One region of the Stenotrophomonas sp. STEN008 genome, then DNA from elsewhere that is predicted to be linked to it. Evidence: predicted binding sites of a transcription regulator. Region 1 holds the regulator's gene; each other region holds the start of a gene.

Region 1 (4,207 bases):
CCAGCTCGGCATCGCGGTGCATGAAGCCAACAGCGGTACCGACCTGGACCAGCTGCTGGAGCGGCTGAAGGACTACAAGCTGGTGCTGATCGATACCGCCGGCCTGGGCCCGCGTGACCGCGCCCTGGCCGCGCAGCTGCAGTGGCTGCGTGCCGCCCGCCAGGTCCGCACTCTGCTGGTGCTGCCGGCCAATACCAGCTTTGGCGACATGGACGAGGTGGTGCGCCGCTTCGGCTCGGCCAACCTGCAGGGCCTGGTGCTGAGCAAGCTGGATGAGACCGGCCGCTTCGGCAACGCCCTGTCAGTGGCGGTAGACCACGCGCTGCCGATCACCTGGGTGACCGATGGCCAGGACGTTCCGGACGACCTGCACCGGGCCAGCGCGGCCAATCTTGTACTTCGCCTTGAAGATTTGCGCCGAGCGGCCGATATGCCCTGCAACCCGGAGTTGAACCATGCCGTCGCGTGAGTACGCCAAGCTGACCAAGACCTTCCCGCTGTCGGCCACCCGCAGCGAGCCGCTCGGCCCTGTGCGCACCATCGCCGTGACCGGCGGCAAGGGCGGCGTCGGCAAGACCAACGTCTCGGCCAACCTGGCCGTGGCGCTGGCCGGCATGGGCAAGCGCACGCTGCTGCTCGACGCCGACCTGGGCCTGGCCAACATCGACGTGATCCTGGGCCTGAATCCCACCCACACCCTGGCGGATCTGGTCGCCGGCCGCTGCTCGCTGGAAGACGTGATCGTCGAAGGTCCGAACGGCGTGCTGGTGGTGCCGGCCGCGTCCGGTCGGCGGCACATGGCCGAGCTGGCCCCGGCCGAGCACATCGGCTTGGTGAACGTGTTCTCCGAACTGGAACGCGAGCTGGACATCATGGTGGTGGACACCGCCGCCGGCATCACCGATGGCGTACTGACTTTCTGCCAGGCCGCACAGGACACCGTTGTCGTGGTCTGCGACGAGCCGGCCTCGATCACCGACGCCTACGCACTGATCAAGGTGCTGTCGCGCGAGCGCGGCGTGGACCGCATCCAGGTGGTGGCCAACATGGTGCGCGACCCCAACGAGGGCCGCGTGCTGTATGAAAAGCTGACCCGGGTCTGCGAGAAGTTCCTTGCCGATGTCTCGCTGAACTACCTGGGCTGCGTGCCGCAGGATGACTGGCTGCGCCTGTCGGTGCAGCGCCAGCAGCCGGTGGTGAAGGCCTATCCATCCAGCCCGGCGGCGCTGGCGATCACCGAGATCGCCCGTCGCACCGCCCGCTGGCAGGCCCCCACCGAGCCACGCGGTGGCGTTGAATTCTTCCTCGAGCGCATCCTCAAGCAACGCGGGGTGGCAGCATGAAAGGCGCGGCCCAGTACAGGGAAGTCCAGCGCTCGGCGGCGACCGAGGTCATCGCCCAGCACTCGGACCTGGTGCGGCGCATCGCCCATCACCTGGCCGCACGCCTGCCGGCCAGCGTCGAAGTGGACGACCTGATCCAGGCCGGCATGATGGGCCTGATCGAAGCCTCGCGCAGCTACGACGCCGACCAGGGTGCCTCGTTCGAGACCTATGCCTCGATCCGCATCCGCGGCTCGATGATCGACGAGATCCGCCGCGGCGACTGGGTACCGCGATCGGTGCATCGGCGCGCCCGCGATGCGGCCGCCACCATCCGCCGCCTGGAGCAGACCACGGGCCGTGCAGCCAGTGCCACCGAGGTGGCGGCGGCCATGGACATGCCACTGCCCGAATACCTGCGGCTGATGGAGGACGCCTCGCGCGGCCAGGTGCTGAGCCTGGAATCGCGCATCGAAGACCAGGGCGAACTGGACACCGTCGCCCAGGGCGGACCCACACCGCAGCAGGTCCTGGAACGTGGCGAATTCGGCCGCGAACTGGGCAAGGCCATCGGCCATCTGCCCGAACGCGAACAGCTGGTGCTCTCGCTGTACTACGAGCAGGAGCTGAACCTGAAGGAGATCGGCGCGGTGCTCGGCGTGAGCGAATCGCGCGTCTGCCAGATCCACGGCCAGGCCGTGCTGCGCCTGCGCGGCCGGCTGAAGATCTTCGAGGCCGCGGATGCCGGGCTTGAAGAATGAACATGCCTGCGGCGGCCACGGCCACCGCGGGCGACTGAACAACAAAGGAACTCCGCTTTGAACAAGAACATGCGCATCCTGATCGTCGACGACTTCTCGACCATGCGCCGCATCGTCAAGAATCTGCTGGGCGATCTGGGCTTCACCAACACCGCCGAAGCCGAGGACGGGCATGCCGCACTGTCGATGCTGCAGAGCCAGCCGTTCGACTTCGTGGTCACCGACTGGAACATGCCGGTGATGACCGGCATCGAGCTGCTCAAGGCGATCCGCGCCGATGCCAAGCTCAAGACCCTGCCGGTCCTGATGGTCACCGCCGAGGCCAAGCGCGAGCAGATCATCGAAGCGGCGCAGAGCGGCGTGAACGGCTACATCATCAAGCCGTTCACCGCGCAGACGCTGGAAGAGAAACTGGGCAAGATCTTCGAACGCCTGGCGGCCAGCGCCTGATGGACGCCACGGTCGACAAGAACGCCCTCGCCCTGCGCCTGCAGGAAGCCCTCGACGCGCTCGAATCCGGCGACGAGAGCGCCTGGCGCCAGCGCATCGATGCCCTGGTGGCCGCACGCACGCAGCCGATGATGAGCGGCCTGTCACGGCTGGCCCGCGAACTGGGCCAGGCCCTGGGCGAACTGCCGACCGTCCCCAGCGAGGCGGGCGAGCTGGACGACGCCTGCGCGCGCCTGGACCATGTGGTGGCGATGACCGAACAGGCCACGCACCGCACCCTGGACCTGGCCGAAGAGTGCCGCAGCCTCACCGAACAGCTGCGCGCCGAAGGCCTGCAGCCGGGGCAGGATGCGCAGCTGGAACGCATCCGCCACAACCTGACCGAGATTGCCCTGACCCAGAGCTATCAGGACCTGACCGGACAGATCATCCGTCGCGTGGTCGGCATCGTCCGCCGCGTGCACGAAGGCTTTGGCGCGCTGGGCCTGCCACCGGAGCAGCATCGCACCGATCCGGCGCTGGCCGGACCGGCACTGAAGGGACTGGACCGTCACGCGGTCTCTCAGAACGACGCCGACGACCTGTTGTCGGACCTGGGACTGTAAGCATGAGCGCGGTATCCGACGACATCACCGCCGATTTCATCATCGAGGCACAGGAAATCCTGGATCGCCTCGGCGAACAGCTGGTGTCGCTGGAACAGGCGCCGCAGGACGCCGACCAGCTCAACGCCGTGTTCCGTGGCTATCACACGCTCAAGGGCGGCGCCGGCTTCCTCGGCATCACCGCCATGGTCGAGCTGTGCCATGCCGCCGAAGAGGCACTGGGCGCCGCCCGCGCTGGCCAGGCGGTGCTGCAGCCGCATCACTTCGATGCCGCACAGCAATCCCTGGACTACCTGCAATCGATGCTGGATGCCGTGTCTTCCGGCAACGAACCCGGCTATGCCCCGCCGGACCTGATCGCCCAGTTCGACGTGCACGGCGCTGCTGCGCCGGCCGCCGCCGCTCCCGCAGCGGCCGCGCCCGCTGCCGGTGACCTGATCACCGACGACGAGTTCGAGGCCCTGCTCGATCAGCTGCACGGCAGCAACGCCCCCACCGCGGTGGCGACGCCGGCCAAGGCCGACGATGGCCTGATCAGCGAGGATGAGTTCGAAGCCCTGCTTGACCAGCTGCACGGCGGCGCCGCCCCGGGCGCGAAACCCGTGACTGCCCCGCCGGCGCCTGCACTGCCCGCACCGCGCCCCGCGGCCGCCGCGGCCAAGCCCGCGGCCAACAAGCCGGTGGCCGAGGCCGAGCACACCGTGCGCGTGGATACCAAGCGGCTGGATGCGATCGTCAACCTGATCGGCGAGCTGGTGCTGTCGCGCAACCGGCTCAAGACCCTGCGTGCGCGCCTGCGCGACGAGGAACTGGACCGCGCCGTGTCGACCCTGGACATCGCCACCGCGCGCCTGCAGTCGGCAGTGATGCGCACGCGCATGCAACCGGTCGGCAAGGTGTTCTCGCGCTTCCCCAAGGTCGCCCGCGATGTTGCCCGCTCGCTGAAGAAGGAAGTGGACCTGGAGCTGGTCGGCGCCGAAACCGAGCTTGACCGCAACCTGGTCGAGGCCCTGGCCGACCCGCTGGTGCACCTGGTCCGCAACGCCATCGACCACGGTGTGGAGATGCC
Region 2 (4,207 bases), on a different contig from region 1:
GCTGACCGTGACCGCAACATCGTCTTCGTTAACCGTCCACTGCAGAAAATGCTGGCCGCCGCCGAAGCCGACCTGCGCCGTGACCTGCCGCAGTTCAGCGCCGCCGATCTGCTGGGCCGCAACATCGACATCTTCCACCGCAATCCGGCCCACCAGGCCACCCTGCTCGACCGCCTCACCGGCACCTACCGCACGCAGATCCGCGTCGGCGGCCGGGCCCTGCAGCTGATCGTCAATCCGATCATCGGCGACGACGAACAGCGCCAGGGATTCGTAGTGGAGTGGGCCGACCGCACGGCCGAGATCGAGGTCGAAGAAGAACTCGGCCATATCGTCGATGCCGCCGCGCAGGGCGACTTCAGCGGCCGCGTCGGCACCGCCGGCAAGGAAGGCTTCTTCCTGCAGCTGGCGGAACGCCTCAACGGCCTGCTGGATGCCAACGCACGCAGCATCGAGCAGATCTCGCAGCTGCTGTCCTCGCTCTCGCGCGGCGACCTCACCGTGCAGATGCAGGGCGACTTCCACGGCGTTTACGCCCGCATCCGCGACGATGCCAACACCACCATCGCCGAGCTGACCCGCATCGTCGGCAGCATCCAGGCAGCCTCCAGCCGCCTCACCGGCGCTGCCGCCGGACTGGCGCAGGGCAATGGCCACCTGGCCAGCCGTACCGAACAGCAGGCGGCCAGCCTGGAGGAAACCGCCGCCACCATGGAGGAGTTGACCGCGACCGTGCGCCAGAACGCGGGACATGCGCGGCAGGCCAACCAGCTGGCCACCGATGCGGCCGACATCGCCGGCGAGGGGCGCACGGTCGTCGGCCAGGTGGTCACCACCATGTCCGCCATTGAAGCCTCCTCGAAGAAGATCGCCGAGATCATCAGCGTCATCGACGGCATCGCCTTCCAGACCAACATCCTGGCCCTCAATGCCGCGGTCGAAGCCGCCCGTGCCGGTGAGCAGGGCCGCGGCTTTGCCGTGGTCGCCAGCGAAGTGCGCACCCTCGCCCAACGCTCGGCGGGTGCTGCCAAGGAGATCAAGGGCCTGATCGACGCCTCTGTCGGCAAGGTCAGCGATGGCGCCGCACTGGTGCAACAGGCCGGCAGCACCATGCAGCGGGTCGTGGCCGCGGTGCAGCAGGTGAACCAGATCATGGGCGAGATCTCCTCCGCCTCGCAGGAACAGAGCATGGGCATCGAGCAGGTGAACCAGAGCATCGCGCAGATGGACGCCAGCACCCGCCAGAACGCCACGCTGGTGGAGGCGTCCACCGCGGCCACCCACGGCATGGCCGAACAGGCACAGCTGCTGGCGGCCGCGGTAGCGCGCTTCCACCTGCACGGAGGGGACGACAATCCGGCGGTGATGCAGCGTGTGCGGCAGATCGCCGGTATCGAGGAATGATGCCTTCGGCCCATTCCTTCGATCCCGGCCCGGCCGATGGAAGGTGATGAAACTCACACTTCATAATCCGGCGCGGTGGCCGATATCCCCATCGAGCCACGCGCCGGCGCGCGCAGGCGCCCGCCCCTGACCACAGATTCCATGTCCGACGGCAACGACACAGCAGTGCACGATGTCCATGCGGCCGACGCCGCGGATGAACGCTTCCTGGTCCGTAATCCGCGCCAGCTGCGGCAGCTGCTGCGCTCGCTGATCGAGCAGCGCTCCCTGATAAACGCGCATATCGACGGCCGCGATCGCTCGTTCCCGACCGCGCTGTTGGAACTGGACGAAGACGAGGACGTGCTGCTGATCGATGGCAGCCCGCAGGAGGCGTCCAACCGGGCAGCCGAGCAGGCCGATCATGTGCTGTGTTTCGCCCAGCTTGAGCGCGTGCTGGTGCGCTTCCGTCTGCAGGGGCTGCAGCGCGTGGACAACGACGGCCACGTCGCCTTCCGCGCTGCGCTGCCAGAGGAACTGATGCATCTGCAGCGGCGCGAACTGTACCGGCTGGAGACCCCCGTCACCGACTCGCCCCAGCTGCTGCTGCCGGCTGCGGACGGACGCCCCGAGGCGTTGTCGATGCGCGTGGTGGACATCAGTGGCGGAGGCCTTGCCGTCGCGGTGCCCAGCGACTGCGCCGTGTTCGGCCTGCAGCAGCGCTACGCGGCGGTGCTGTCGCTGTCGGATGGGCCGGATCTGGATATCGAACTGGTGGTCTGCAACCTGCTGCCGCAGCGCCAGCCCAACGGTACCGAAATCAAGCGCGTGGGGATGCGCTTCGACAGCCTGCCTCGCGGTGGCGACAGCGCCATCCAGCGCTACATCTTCCGGATCGACCGCCAGCGCAAGGCACGCCGGAACGGAGAGATGTAGCTGGCGCCGGCCGTGGCCTGGCGCCATCCGGTCCTCACCAGACGGGAATGTCCTGTCACGGCCCTGCCTAAAGTCCCCCCGCGCGGGGCCGATATCGAGCCTGACACCGGGACTTCCGGCAGAACCAGGACCCCTCGATGAACGACCAGACCCGCTCCGCCGCCAGCGCCGGCGGCGAATTCCTCAGCTTCACGCTCGGCGCCGAGCATTACGGCGTGGATATCCTCAAGGTGCAGGAAATCCGCGGCTACGATGCCGTCACCCGGGTGCCGGACGCACCGGATTACATCAAGGGCGTAATCAACCTGCGCGGAACCATCGTGCCGGTGATCGACCTGCGCCTGAAGCTGCGCCTGGAGAACGCGCGCTACGACGCCTTTACCGTGATGATCGTGCTCAATGTCGATGACCGTGTGGTCGGCATCGTGGTGGACAGCGTCTCGGACGTCATCCCGCTGTCGTCCGAACAGATCCGCCCGACCCCTGAATTCGGCGCTGCGGTCGATACCCGGTTCATCTCGGGCATCGGCACCCAGGACGACCGCATGCTGATCCTGCTGGACATCGAGACCCTGCTGGACAGCGCGGACATGGGCCAGCCGGCCCTGCTCGAGGACGCCGCCGCCTGAGTCTGCGTACCGCTTCACGTTGCTGTCACGAAACCCTTCAGTTCCCTGCGGCGGTGCCGATAGGGGGACAGAGGCCGGCCGCGCGGGAACGCGTACCACCGGCAAAAAACCATCACCCTCCCGGAGAACCACCCCGATGAAGTCCCTGCTCGCGCTCGTTTCGGCTGCCGCCCTGGCCACCACCGCGTCGTCCGCCCTCGCCCAGTCCTCGGACATGATCCCGCCGGAACTGGCCCCGCGCTCGGTGGGCAAGGACGGCATGGTCTGCGGCAAGGTCGAGAAGGCCCGCTTCGCCGAAGGTTCCGAAGGCCAGCCGACGTTCCTGTACATGGGCGGCGCCTTCCCGCGCCACACCTTCTCGGCGCGCATCGCCGGTGAAAACCGCAGCAAGTTCTCGTTCCCGCTGGAAACGCTGGAAGGCAAGACCGTGTGCGTGATCGGCAAGATCCAGCGCGATGCCTCGCGCGCCGAGATCGAAGTCAGCTCGCCGGCCGGCCTGAAGCTGGCCAACATCAAGTAATCCGCTGTCCGTCGCAGTCACGCCGGTCCTGGTGCCGGCGTGGCCGCCGCCGCAACCGGGCCCGATGCCCGTGCGCGTCTGCCTTAGGAGATCGCAACGCCCATGCCTTGGATCAACAACCTGAAACTGATGCCGAAGCTGATGGTGACCTTCGGCGTCATCCTGCTGGTGATGCTGCTGCAGGGCATCGTCGCCTATCGTGGCCTGCATTCGCTGAACAACGTCACCACCGAGTTGGCCGGTTCGCGCATGGAAAGCATCCGCCTGGCCGGCGAGATGCGCGGCATGCTCGGCGAGTACCGCAACAGTGCCTACCAGCAGCTGATCCGTGCCAGCGATGACGTCAAGGCCGACGCGCGCAAGCAGGCTGCCGCGCTGCGTACCAGCATGGACAGTTCCATCAAGGACTATCCGAAGCTGGTGGACAACGCCCAGCAGAAGAAGCTGTTCGACACCTTCGCCAAGGACTGGAAGGACGCCCTGGCCTCCTACGACAGCGTCACCGAGATGCTGGAACTGGACCTGCCGGACGACGCCATCGATACCTTCGTCGGCGAGACCCGCACCAAGCACCGCAAGGCCGCCGCGGCGCTGGAAGCCCTGATTGCCGAAGACAACCGCCTCGCACGCGCCTCGCGCGAACAGGCCGAATCCACCTATGCCGCTTCGTCCGTCCTGACCGTGATCGCCCTGCTGGGTGGCGCCGCGCTCGGCCTGGTGCTGGTGTGGCTGTTCGCCC
Region 3 (4,207 bases), on a different contig from region 1:
GCGCGCGCCTGCTGCTGGATTCGGGCCAGCTGGTCGCGCTGTCGGAGCAGCGGCTGAAAACCGCCTGGCCGCACTGGCTGGTGTATCCGCAGCGCTCGGCGCGCCACCGTGGATTCCTCGCCTTCCGTGAGTGGTTGCATGCGCAGGCCAGCGAGCATGCGCGGCACATGGAGACGCAGGGCTGATCCGGCCCGGCGCACGCAGCCACCTGTCGCGTGCTGCGGGCCACTGCTGCGTCATCGCACCAGGGTGACCGCCTGTCCGGAACGTGCGAAAGCGTCCTCGAGCAGGGGCCCTGCCTTGATCGCCTCGACCTCGTCGAACAGGGCCCGCAGGGCGGCAGCGGGGCGCGCCGCAGGTGCGGCCACGGCCTGCTGGATCGCAGTGAAGCGGTCGGCGAGCACGCGGTGTCCCGGATGCTGCAGTGCCCAGGCCTGCAGTGGCTGGCGCACGCCAGCGGCGGCATCCAGGCGCCGTACGTCAAACAGATCGATGGCCGTCGCCGACGTGTCGGCACGCTCGATCGTGGCGTGCCGCAGTTCCCGGCTCAGGAACAGATCGTAGGCGGCACCGCGGCCAACGGCGATACGCAGCCCATCGCGATCCAGATCGGCCACCTGCCGCGCGGGACTGTCCTCGCGCACCAGGTAGGTTCCTTCGATCTCCACATACGGTGCACTGAAGGCGATGCGGCCGGCACGTGCCGGATCGATGGCGAGAAAGGCCAGGTCCCATGCGTCGTCGGCTGCCGCCGCGACCACCGATGCGGCCGCATCGTGACAGGTGAATCGCGCCTGCACGCCCATCCGCTGCGCCAGCGCGGTGGCCAGCTCCACCGAGGGGCCGCGCGGCGATCGTGCGTCGCCCTGCGCAAGGACCGGATTCCCCAGATTGATGGCGACGCGCAGATGGCCCAGTGGCGCCAGTGCACTTCGGTGATCGGCCAGGGTCATGCAGCGCTCCGCGAAGGGGGGCAGGCCAGCATGCCCGCAACGATGCGCACGGAATGTCAGGGCGGCGCTATCCTGCGACGATGAACCCCATCGCGCATGTCGAGATTCCGGCCAGCGACCTGGCTCGCGCCATCGCCTTCTACCTGCAACTGCATGATGCCGGCCACTGGCGGGTGGCCGAGATCTGCGATAGCGAGGGCAACCGCATTGCGCTGCAGGCGCCGGTGACGTTGTAACCCGGGCACCGTGCCGCGCGGTGCTACCGTGATGCGGCGTGCGAGCGCTGCAGCCAATCGTTGATCGCCGGGTCGAGCCGCGCATCGTCCGGCACGCGCAGGCCGAATGCCGACTGCAGGACGTCGCGCACGTCGGCGGCATCGCGCAGCGGACGCTTGAGCGGCGCCTGCCCGGGGCGGTACTCGGTGTAGTTGCCACTGCCGATGGTGCGCCGCCAGTCCGGGCCGGCCAGTGACGCGCGCAGCTGGCCGGGGAAACCCGAATCCGGGTGCGTGCACACGTACCAGTTGGCCACCACGTTGTCGATCGGCGCTGGCGGCCGCAGGTCGAAGCGGTACATCGCGCGCCATGCGTCGCCCGCCTGGGCGGAAAGCACGAAGTCGTCTTCACCCGCCAGCTGCTGAAGCTGGAAAGACTCGTGCGGCGTGGCCTGCGGCGCCGTTTCGTGCAGCCGCAGCGGCACCGTCGGCGTCAGGCCACCGAAGCCGGCATCGACGAGCCAGTCCTCTCCCTCGACGTGCACGCGCAGCAGCAGGTGGGTACGCGCCGTCGGGGCATTGTCCTGTGCCGCCAGCAGCACGCGCGCGCTCAGCGGCTGTGCGTCGAAGCCCACTGCCTGCAGGAGCGCCAGCAGGCCGCCGTTGAGTTCAAAGCAGTAACCGCCGCGCTGCTGGTCGAGAAGCTTGTGCTGCACGCTGTCCAGATCGATCGGCACCGCGTCGCGCAGCAGGCTGCTGAGGGTTTCAAAGGGGAGCAGGGCGTTGTGGCGCTGCACCAGCAGGGTCAGTCCGGCAAGGTCCAGCGACGGCGGAGCATCCAGTTGCAGGCGCTGCAGATAACGGGGGACGTCGAGCGGGGTCATGGCGAGGGCGGCAGGTGGGAAGAATCCCACTGTGCAACCGCAACCGGGGTTGAGGTCAAGCGCGGGCGCCGTGTCACGTCTCCGTCGCCTGGGGCCGGTACAAAGAGCGCAACCGGCACGGTGCGTGCCACGGCTTCGGCAATGTGCCTAAAGTTGTCGCCGGTCAGGCCGATACAGGTGCGTCCTTGCGCCTGGAGTCTGTGATGTCGGCCGCCGTCCCCCTTCGGTCCCTGCGCACCCGTCTCATCGCGATGCGCTCGGCGCTTCCACACCTGCTGGTCTGGCTGCAGCCGCATCGGCTCAGCGTGGCCAACAAACTCAAGGCCACCCTGCTGGTCTGCGGCGCGGGCCTGGTGGCGATCGCCGCCGTCCATGCCTGGACCGGCCATGCCAGCAGTCAGGCCGCACGCAGCCAGGCCAGTTACCAGCGTGGCAGCGATCTGGCCGCACGCCTGGCGACGCGGGTGGCGGAGGCGCGTCGCCTGCAGACCCAGTATGCACGCAGTTTCGACGATGCCGACCGCAGCCAGCTGCAGGCGGCCCAGCAGGCACTGCAGGTCGATCTGAAGGCGCTCAGGGCGATGCCGATGGATGCCGGTCGCCGCAAGGCATTGCAGGCGCTCACCGAGGCCGCCGAGGGATTCTCGCAGGGAGTGGCCGCGCTGTTCGAACGTGTGGACGAGATGGGGCGTGGTGATGCGGGCCTGGCTGCACAGCTGCAGCAGGCCGCCGATGCCCTGCAGCAGCGGGTGGATGGCCTGGACCGGCCGGCACTGGCGCTGCACCTGCAGAAGATGCGGCGTCAGGAAGCGCTGCTGCTGCTCGATGGCGATTCGACTCATGCCGACCGCGCCAGCGAAGAGAAGCTGCCGTTCGATCTGGCGCTGGCGGGGTTGCCGCCCGACGTGCAGGAGGCCCTCCGCACCGGCATGGACGCCTATCAGTCGGCACTGCTTGGCTATACCGCTGCCCGCGTCGGCCTTGATGTGGAGACGCAATCGCTGCTGGAGACGGCTGCCGGCGTGGCGCCTGCGCTCGCCGCCTTCCAGCAGGCACAGGTGAAGGCGCTGGCCCTGGCGCAGGCGCGGCAGCAGGCCGGTGCACGCACCATGAGCGTGCTGTTCACCCTCACCCTGCTGCTGGTGGCCGGCGTGCTGATCACCAGCCTGCTGCTGGTGCTGCGCGCGGTGCGCAGGCCGATCCAGGACACCCTGCGGTTCGCCAGCGACATCGCCGATGACCGGCTCGATACCACGTTGCGCGTGCACAACGCCAACGACGAGATCGGCCAGCTGGCACAGCGCCTGGTGGACATGCAGCAGCGGCTGCGTGCGCGCATCGAGACCGAGCGTGCGATGGCCCGTGGCAACACGCGCGTACGCCAGGCCTTGGACTGCGCGCAGACCGGGCTGATGGTGGTCGATGCCGAAGGCCAGGTGGACTACGCCAATCCTGCGTTGCGGCACGTGCTGGGCCTGCAGGCCGACGCGCTGGTCGGCACTGACGCGCGGGACCTGCATCCGGCCCTGGCCAGCCTGGTCGACGCGCGCCACCGCCAGGAGCGGGAAATCAGTCATGCCGGTGTGCGCTATCAGTTGATCGCCAATGCCATCGTCGATGACGACCAGTTCCTGGGCGTGGCGCTGGAGTGGCGCAGCCGTGCGCTGGAAACGCTGCTGGAGACCGAGGTGGCGGCACTGGTCGACGCTGCCGCGCAGGGTGACCTGCACGGGCGCATTTCGCTGCAGGGCAAGCACGGTTTCGTGCATACGCTGTCCACCAGCATCAACCGCCTGCTGTCCACCTTTGAAACCAACCTGGGGGACCTGCAGGCATTGCTGGCGGCGTTGGCCCGTGGGGATCTCAGCGTGCGCATGGAAGGTGAGCTGCAGGGCGTGTTCGCACGCATGCGCGACGACGCCAATGCAACCGTCGCACAGCTCGGCCGCATCGTCACCCGCATCCAGCGCGCCGCTGCCAGCCTGGACAGCGGTGTCGGTGAAATCGTTGCTGGCCATCACGACCTCTCGCAGCGTACCGAGCAGCAGGCGGCCAATCTGGAAGAGACCGCAGCCTCGATGCATGAGCTGACTGACACCGTCGGCCGCAACGCCGACGCCGCCGGACGTGCCGACGCGCTGGTGCAGGGGGCTGC
Region 4 (4,207 bases), on a different contig from region 1:
GCAGACCCTGGCCAGCCTCTCCATTCCCTGGGACCAGCACCGCCTGCGGGTGGGCGCCAGCATCGGTATCGCACCGCTGCTGGGCGGCATGGGGGTGGACCAGGCCGTGGCTGCGGCCGATGCGCAGTGCTACAGGGCCAAGGCAATGGGACGCAACAACGTGCAGGTGCAGGGGGAAGCCGGCGAATGGCCGGCCGAGGGCGTGGACAGCGACGCCGGTGGCGGCTGATCTCAGTCTGTGAGAGGGCGGCCGCGAATACTTCGCGCACACTCATCCCCGTTGGAGAACGACATGCCTTTCTGGACCCCGGATGCCCTGCGTGCCTTCGCGCCGGCAATGGTCGGCTGGTGGCTGGCGGTAGCCGCCTGCCTGCGTTTGGAGCAACTGCACGGCGATGCCCGGGCGCAGGCGCTGCTGCCCACTCTGCAGGGCGGCGTGGTGGTGCTGCTGATGCTGACCCTGGGTGCCATCGTGGCCGCCTGCGTGCTGCTGTGGCGGTCGCGGCGCGGGGATGCGCCGGCACGCTGCTAGCCCTGGCGCTCAGTCCAGCACGCTGTTGGCATCAACCAGCCGCACGTCGTGCATCTGGTTGAGGTAGGCCTCGTAGTAGCCCTTGTGCGAGGCGCCGACGAGGGTCAGCATGCGGGTGCCCGGGTGCTGGCCCAGCACCTCGCGCATGTTGGCGACCATGCGCAGGTTGCGGGTTTCCCAGTAGCCGACATAGCGGCGGCCGAAGCCTTCTGGCGATGGTTCGACCAGGGCTGCGCCGAAATCGCTGTCGTAGACCCGGGCGACGGTGTCGGGCGCGTTGTAGTTCCGATAGAGCGCCAGCAGGCCGTCCGTGCTGCCGAGTTCGGCGTACAGGGCCGTATCGGCGGCCCGTCGTGCCTGGGTGGTGGGATTGTCCCAGGCCTTCATGACGGCTTCGCCAGCCGCCTTCTCCAGTGCCGCTGGCGTGGGCGAATCAGCGGTGTGGTCATCGACTGCCCACAGGCGTTCCAGGCCCAGGCGTGCGGCAAGCTCGGCCGCGATCAGGCTGACTTCGTTGCGTCGCGAGGCGCGTTTGTCGAGGAACTGCACCAGTTGCGGTGACAGGCTGTCTGCGGCGCGACGCTCCTGCGGCGGCAGGCGCAGCCACTGCACCAGCGCAGAGCCGTTCTCACCTGCGGCCAGGAACAGTGCGGCCAGCCGGCGACGCTGTGCGTGCGTCGGTGTGGCGGGCCATGCCGCCAGCACGCGATCGACTTCGGCATTGGCCGCTGGAACATCCAGACCGGTGGCGGCCTGGGCAGGTGCAGGATCGACGCAGTAACTTCCCACGCTCTCGGCATAGCGGGCGGGATTGCGGCGCATGAAATCGCATTGCAGTCCGGACAGGTTCTCCACCGCGATCGCCGTCGGCCGCCATGCCTGCAGGCGCTGCAGCAGCGGCTCCAGCATTGCCGGCTGGAAGGTCGGGGGCAGGCCGGACAGGTGCGGTGAGCCCAGCACCAGCACTTCGTTGACGCGGCCGGCGGGCGGGCCCTTGAGCTGTGCGGGGTTGAAACTCGGCCGATAGCCTGCATCGGCGGCCAGCGCGCCGCTGCTGCACAGGCCGAGGGCGAAAAGAGCAGCCAGGCGTGAAAACATGCGATCTCCGTGTCGATGGACGGTCCGTGGTGGGCGCATCCTTGCCTGTCCACCCCCTTGCCGACAGCCCCGATGGTCATGGCAACCTTTTCGTTGCAGGCTGCATCTAGGGGCCCGTCAGGCGCTGCAGGGGGAGGGGGCTGGACAGGGCCCGCTGCGGAGGGGCCTAAAGCCCGGAACGGAGGTGCCGATAACCTCACTGGATCCCGCTCCCGTCACCCGCTGCAGGACCCCAGGCTGCCCCGTCGGGCGGCCCGCGCAGTGTGTTCCGCCGCTCCCGGATGTCGATCGCACCCGCCCCCAGATGTTCTTGCCCGTTGCTCGAGAGGTGCCTGCCGGCAGCTGTAGTCCAAGCAATTGATGTCGCCGTCGGGCATCCCGCCTGGCGGATCGCAACCGCTTACCGGACACCGAGGATCAGACAATGCTCATTCCAGGCCTTACGGCAGGCGCACAGGCGCCAGCCGAGCTGCACACCCGTTGGTCGCCGTGGCGTTCCCTGCTGGGGGCGCTGGCGGGACAGCCTCGGCCCGGCAGGGTCGACAGCGATCGCGGTCATGCCGAGCTGGCCGCCCAGGTGGCCGCACTGCATCGCGTGCAGGCGGTGATCGAATTCGATCTGGATGGCACCGTCCTGCAGGCCAACGACAACTTCCTGCAGGCGGTGGGTTATCGTCTGGACGAAATCCAGGGCAGGCATCATTCGCTGTTCGTCGATCCCGATCAGGCGTCCAGCGCCGAGTATCGGGACTTCTGGGCCCGGCTGGGACGTGGCGAGTTCGACGCCGGACAGTACCGACGGCTGGGCAAGGGCGGGCGCGAAATCTGGATCCAGGCGTCCTACAACCCGGTGCTGGACCCGCAGGGCCGGCCCTTCAAGGTCGTCAAGTTCGCGACCGACATCACCGCGCAGAAGCTGCAGGCCGCGGACTCGGCGGGGCAGCTTGCCGCCATCGACAAGTCGCAGGCGGTGATCGAGTTCAGCCTGGACGGGCACATTCTCTCGGCGAACGCCAACTTCCTCGCCGCCACCGGCTACAGCCTGGAAGAGGTGCGCGGCCAACACCATGCGCTGTTCGTGGAGCCCGAGCTTCGCGACAGCGCCGAGTACCGCCGGTTCTGGGAAAAGCTCGGGCGCGGCGAGTACGACGCCGGGCAGTATCGGCGGCTCGGCAAGGGCGGCCGCGAGATCTGGATCCAGGCCTCCTACAACCCCATCCTGGATGGCAACGGCAGGCCGTTCAAGGTCGTCAAATACGCTACCGACATCACCGCGCAGGTGCATGAGAACCAGGCCATGCAGCGTGCGGTGGCGCAGACCCGGGAGGTCGTGGCGGCGGCCAAGCAGGGCGACCTGACTCGCACCGTCGCCATTGCCGACAAGAGTGGCCCCATCGCCGAGCTGTGCGATGGCGTCAACGCGCTGGTCGAAGCCATGGCGGGCATCATCGGCCAGATCAAGTTCGCTGCCGATACCATCGCGGTCGGCGCGACCGAAATCGCGCAGGGCAACAGCGACCTGTCGCAGCGCACCGAACAGCAGGCGGCCTCGCTGGAAGAAACCGCCGTGTCCATGAAGGGCCTGGCCGATACGGTGCAGCGCACGGCGGCCAATGCGCGCCAGGCAAGCCAGCTGGCCGGCGGCGCAGCGGAGGTGGCTGCGCGCGGCGGCAGCGTGGTGCACGAGGTGGTGGCGACGATGGCCTTGATCAACGCCTCCTCGCGTCGCATCGTCGACATCATCGGGGTGATTGACGGCATCGCATTCCAGACCAACATCCTGGCGCTGAACGCTGCCGTGGAGGCGGCCCGTGCCGGCGAGCACGGCCGTGGGTTCGCGGTCGTCGCCACCGAGATCCGCGAACTTTCGCAGCGCTCGGCCAGCGCCGCCAAGGAGATCAAGCAGCTGATCGACACATCGGTGGCCAATGTCGGTGCGGGCACGGCGCAGGTGGAAAGTGCTGGCCGCACGATGGACGAGATCGTGCTCAACGTGCGCAGGGTCAGTGACCTGGTCACCGAGATCAGCAGCGCCTCGCAGCAGCAGAGCGATGACATCCAGCAGATGAACCACGCGGTGGACCTGATCGACCAGGGAACCCAGCAGAACGCGGCGCTGGTCGAGGAAGCGTCCGCCGCGGCGCGCAGCATGGAAGAACAGTCGGCCCACCTGCTGCAGACCGTCGCCGGATTCCGTGTGCAGGGGGCGGCGGGCGGCGGTACCCTGCAGCATGGCGTGCCGACCCTGCGCGTGGTCTAGGCGCGCAGGGCAGGGGCCGCTGTACGTTCCGGCAAAGCCTCGCCGCGGACGCAGTTGCGGCCCGCGCGCTTGGCCCGGTACAGGGCCTGGTCCGCACGTTCGACCACGCTGTCCGGTTCCTGCCGAGCATCGGCAGCCAACCATGCCACGCCGATGCTGACGGTTACGCTGGACGGGCCGGACGGCAGCGCGGCGTCTTCGACCGCCACGCGGATGCGCTCGCCCATGGCCATCGCATGGGCCACGTCGGAGGAAGGCAGCGCAGCGATGAATTCCTCGCCGCCGTAGCGGGCGAGCAGGTCGTCACCGCGCTGCAG

The links. Region 1 encodes FliA, which starts transcription of late flagellar genes. Its sites were predicted from a motif close to TAAAGTTTNNCNNNCNNNGGCCGATAA; they were not measured.
Region 2: a site for FliA is predicted at 2,388-2,414, ahead of ACVOME_RS18290 (chemotaxis protein CheW). Genes of this name have one in related genera too.
Region 3: a site for FliA is predicted at 2,201-2,227, ahead of ACVOME_RS00430 (methyl-accepting chemotaxis protein). Genes of this name have one in related genera too.
Region 4: a site for FliA is predicted at 1,798-1,824, ahead of ACVOME_RS14700 (methyl-accepting chemotaxis protein). Genes of this name have one in related genera too.

What each region holds. Positions count from the first base shown of each region.
Region 1 is NZ_JBRRET010000005.1:149,783-153,989, forward strand. Features, by position in the region: gene flhF (flagellar biosynthesis GTPase FlhF) at 1-469, shown strand, start outside; gene ACVOME_RS04485 (MinD/ParA family ATP-binding protein) at 456-1,343, shown strand; gene ACVOME_RS04490 (RNA polymerase sigma factor FliA) at 1,340-2,083, shown strand; gene cheY (chemotaxis response regulator CheY) at 2,141-2,533, shown strand; gene ACVOME_RS04500 (protein phosphatase CheZ) at 2,533-3,138, shown strand; gene ACVOME_RS04505 (chemotaxis protein CheA) at 3,141-4,207, shown strand, end outside.
Region 2 is NZ_JBRRET010000066.1:1,523-5,729, reverse strand. Features, by position in the region: gene ACVOME_RS18300 (methyl-accepting chemotaxis protein) at 1-1,404, shown strand, start outside; gene ACVOME_RS18295 (flagellar brake protein) at 1,546-2,319, shown strand; gene ACVOME_RS18290 (chemotaxis protein CheW) at 2,457-2,948, shown strand; gene ACVOME_RS18285 (hypothetical protein) at 3,085-3,468, shown strand; partial or broken gene ACVOME_RS18280 (methyl-accepting chemotaxis protein) at 3,571-4,207, shown strand, end outside.
Region 3 is NZ_JBRRET010000001.1:83,813-88,019, reverse strand. Features, by position in the region: gene ACVOME_RS00450 (LysR substrate-binding domain-containing protein) at 1-185, shown strand, start outside; gene ACVOME_RS00445 (transporter substrate-binding domain-containing protein) at 237-953, opposite strand; gene ACVOME_RS00440 (VOC family protein) at 1,034-1,189, shown strand; gene ACVOME_RS00435 (arylamine N-acetyltransferase family protein) at 1,213-2,052, opposite strand; gene ACVOME_RS00430 (methyl-accepting chemotaxis protein) at 2,256-4,207, shown strand, end outside.
Region 4 is NZ_JBRRET010000034.1:5,306-9,512, forward strand. Features, by position in the region: gene ACVOME_RS14685 (PAS domain S-box protein) at 1-229, shown strand, start outside; gene ACVOME_RS14690 (hypothetical protein) at 293-532, shown strand; gene ACVOME_RS14695 (DUF5694 domain-containing protein) at 542-1,630, opposite strand; gene ACVOME_RS14700 (methyl-accepting chemotaxis protein) at 2,055-3,890, shown strand; gene ACVOME_RS14705 (GGDEF domain-containing protein) at 3,887-4,207, opposite strand, start outside.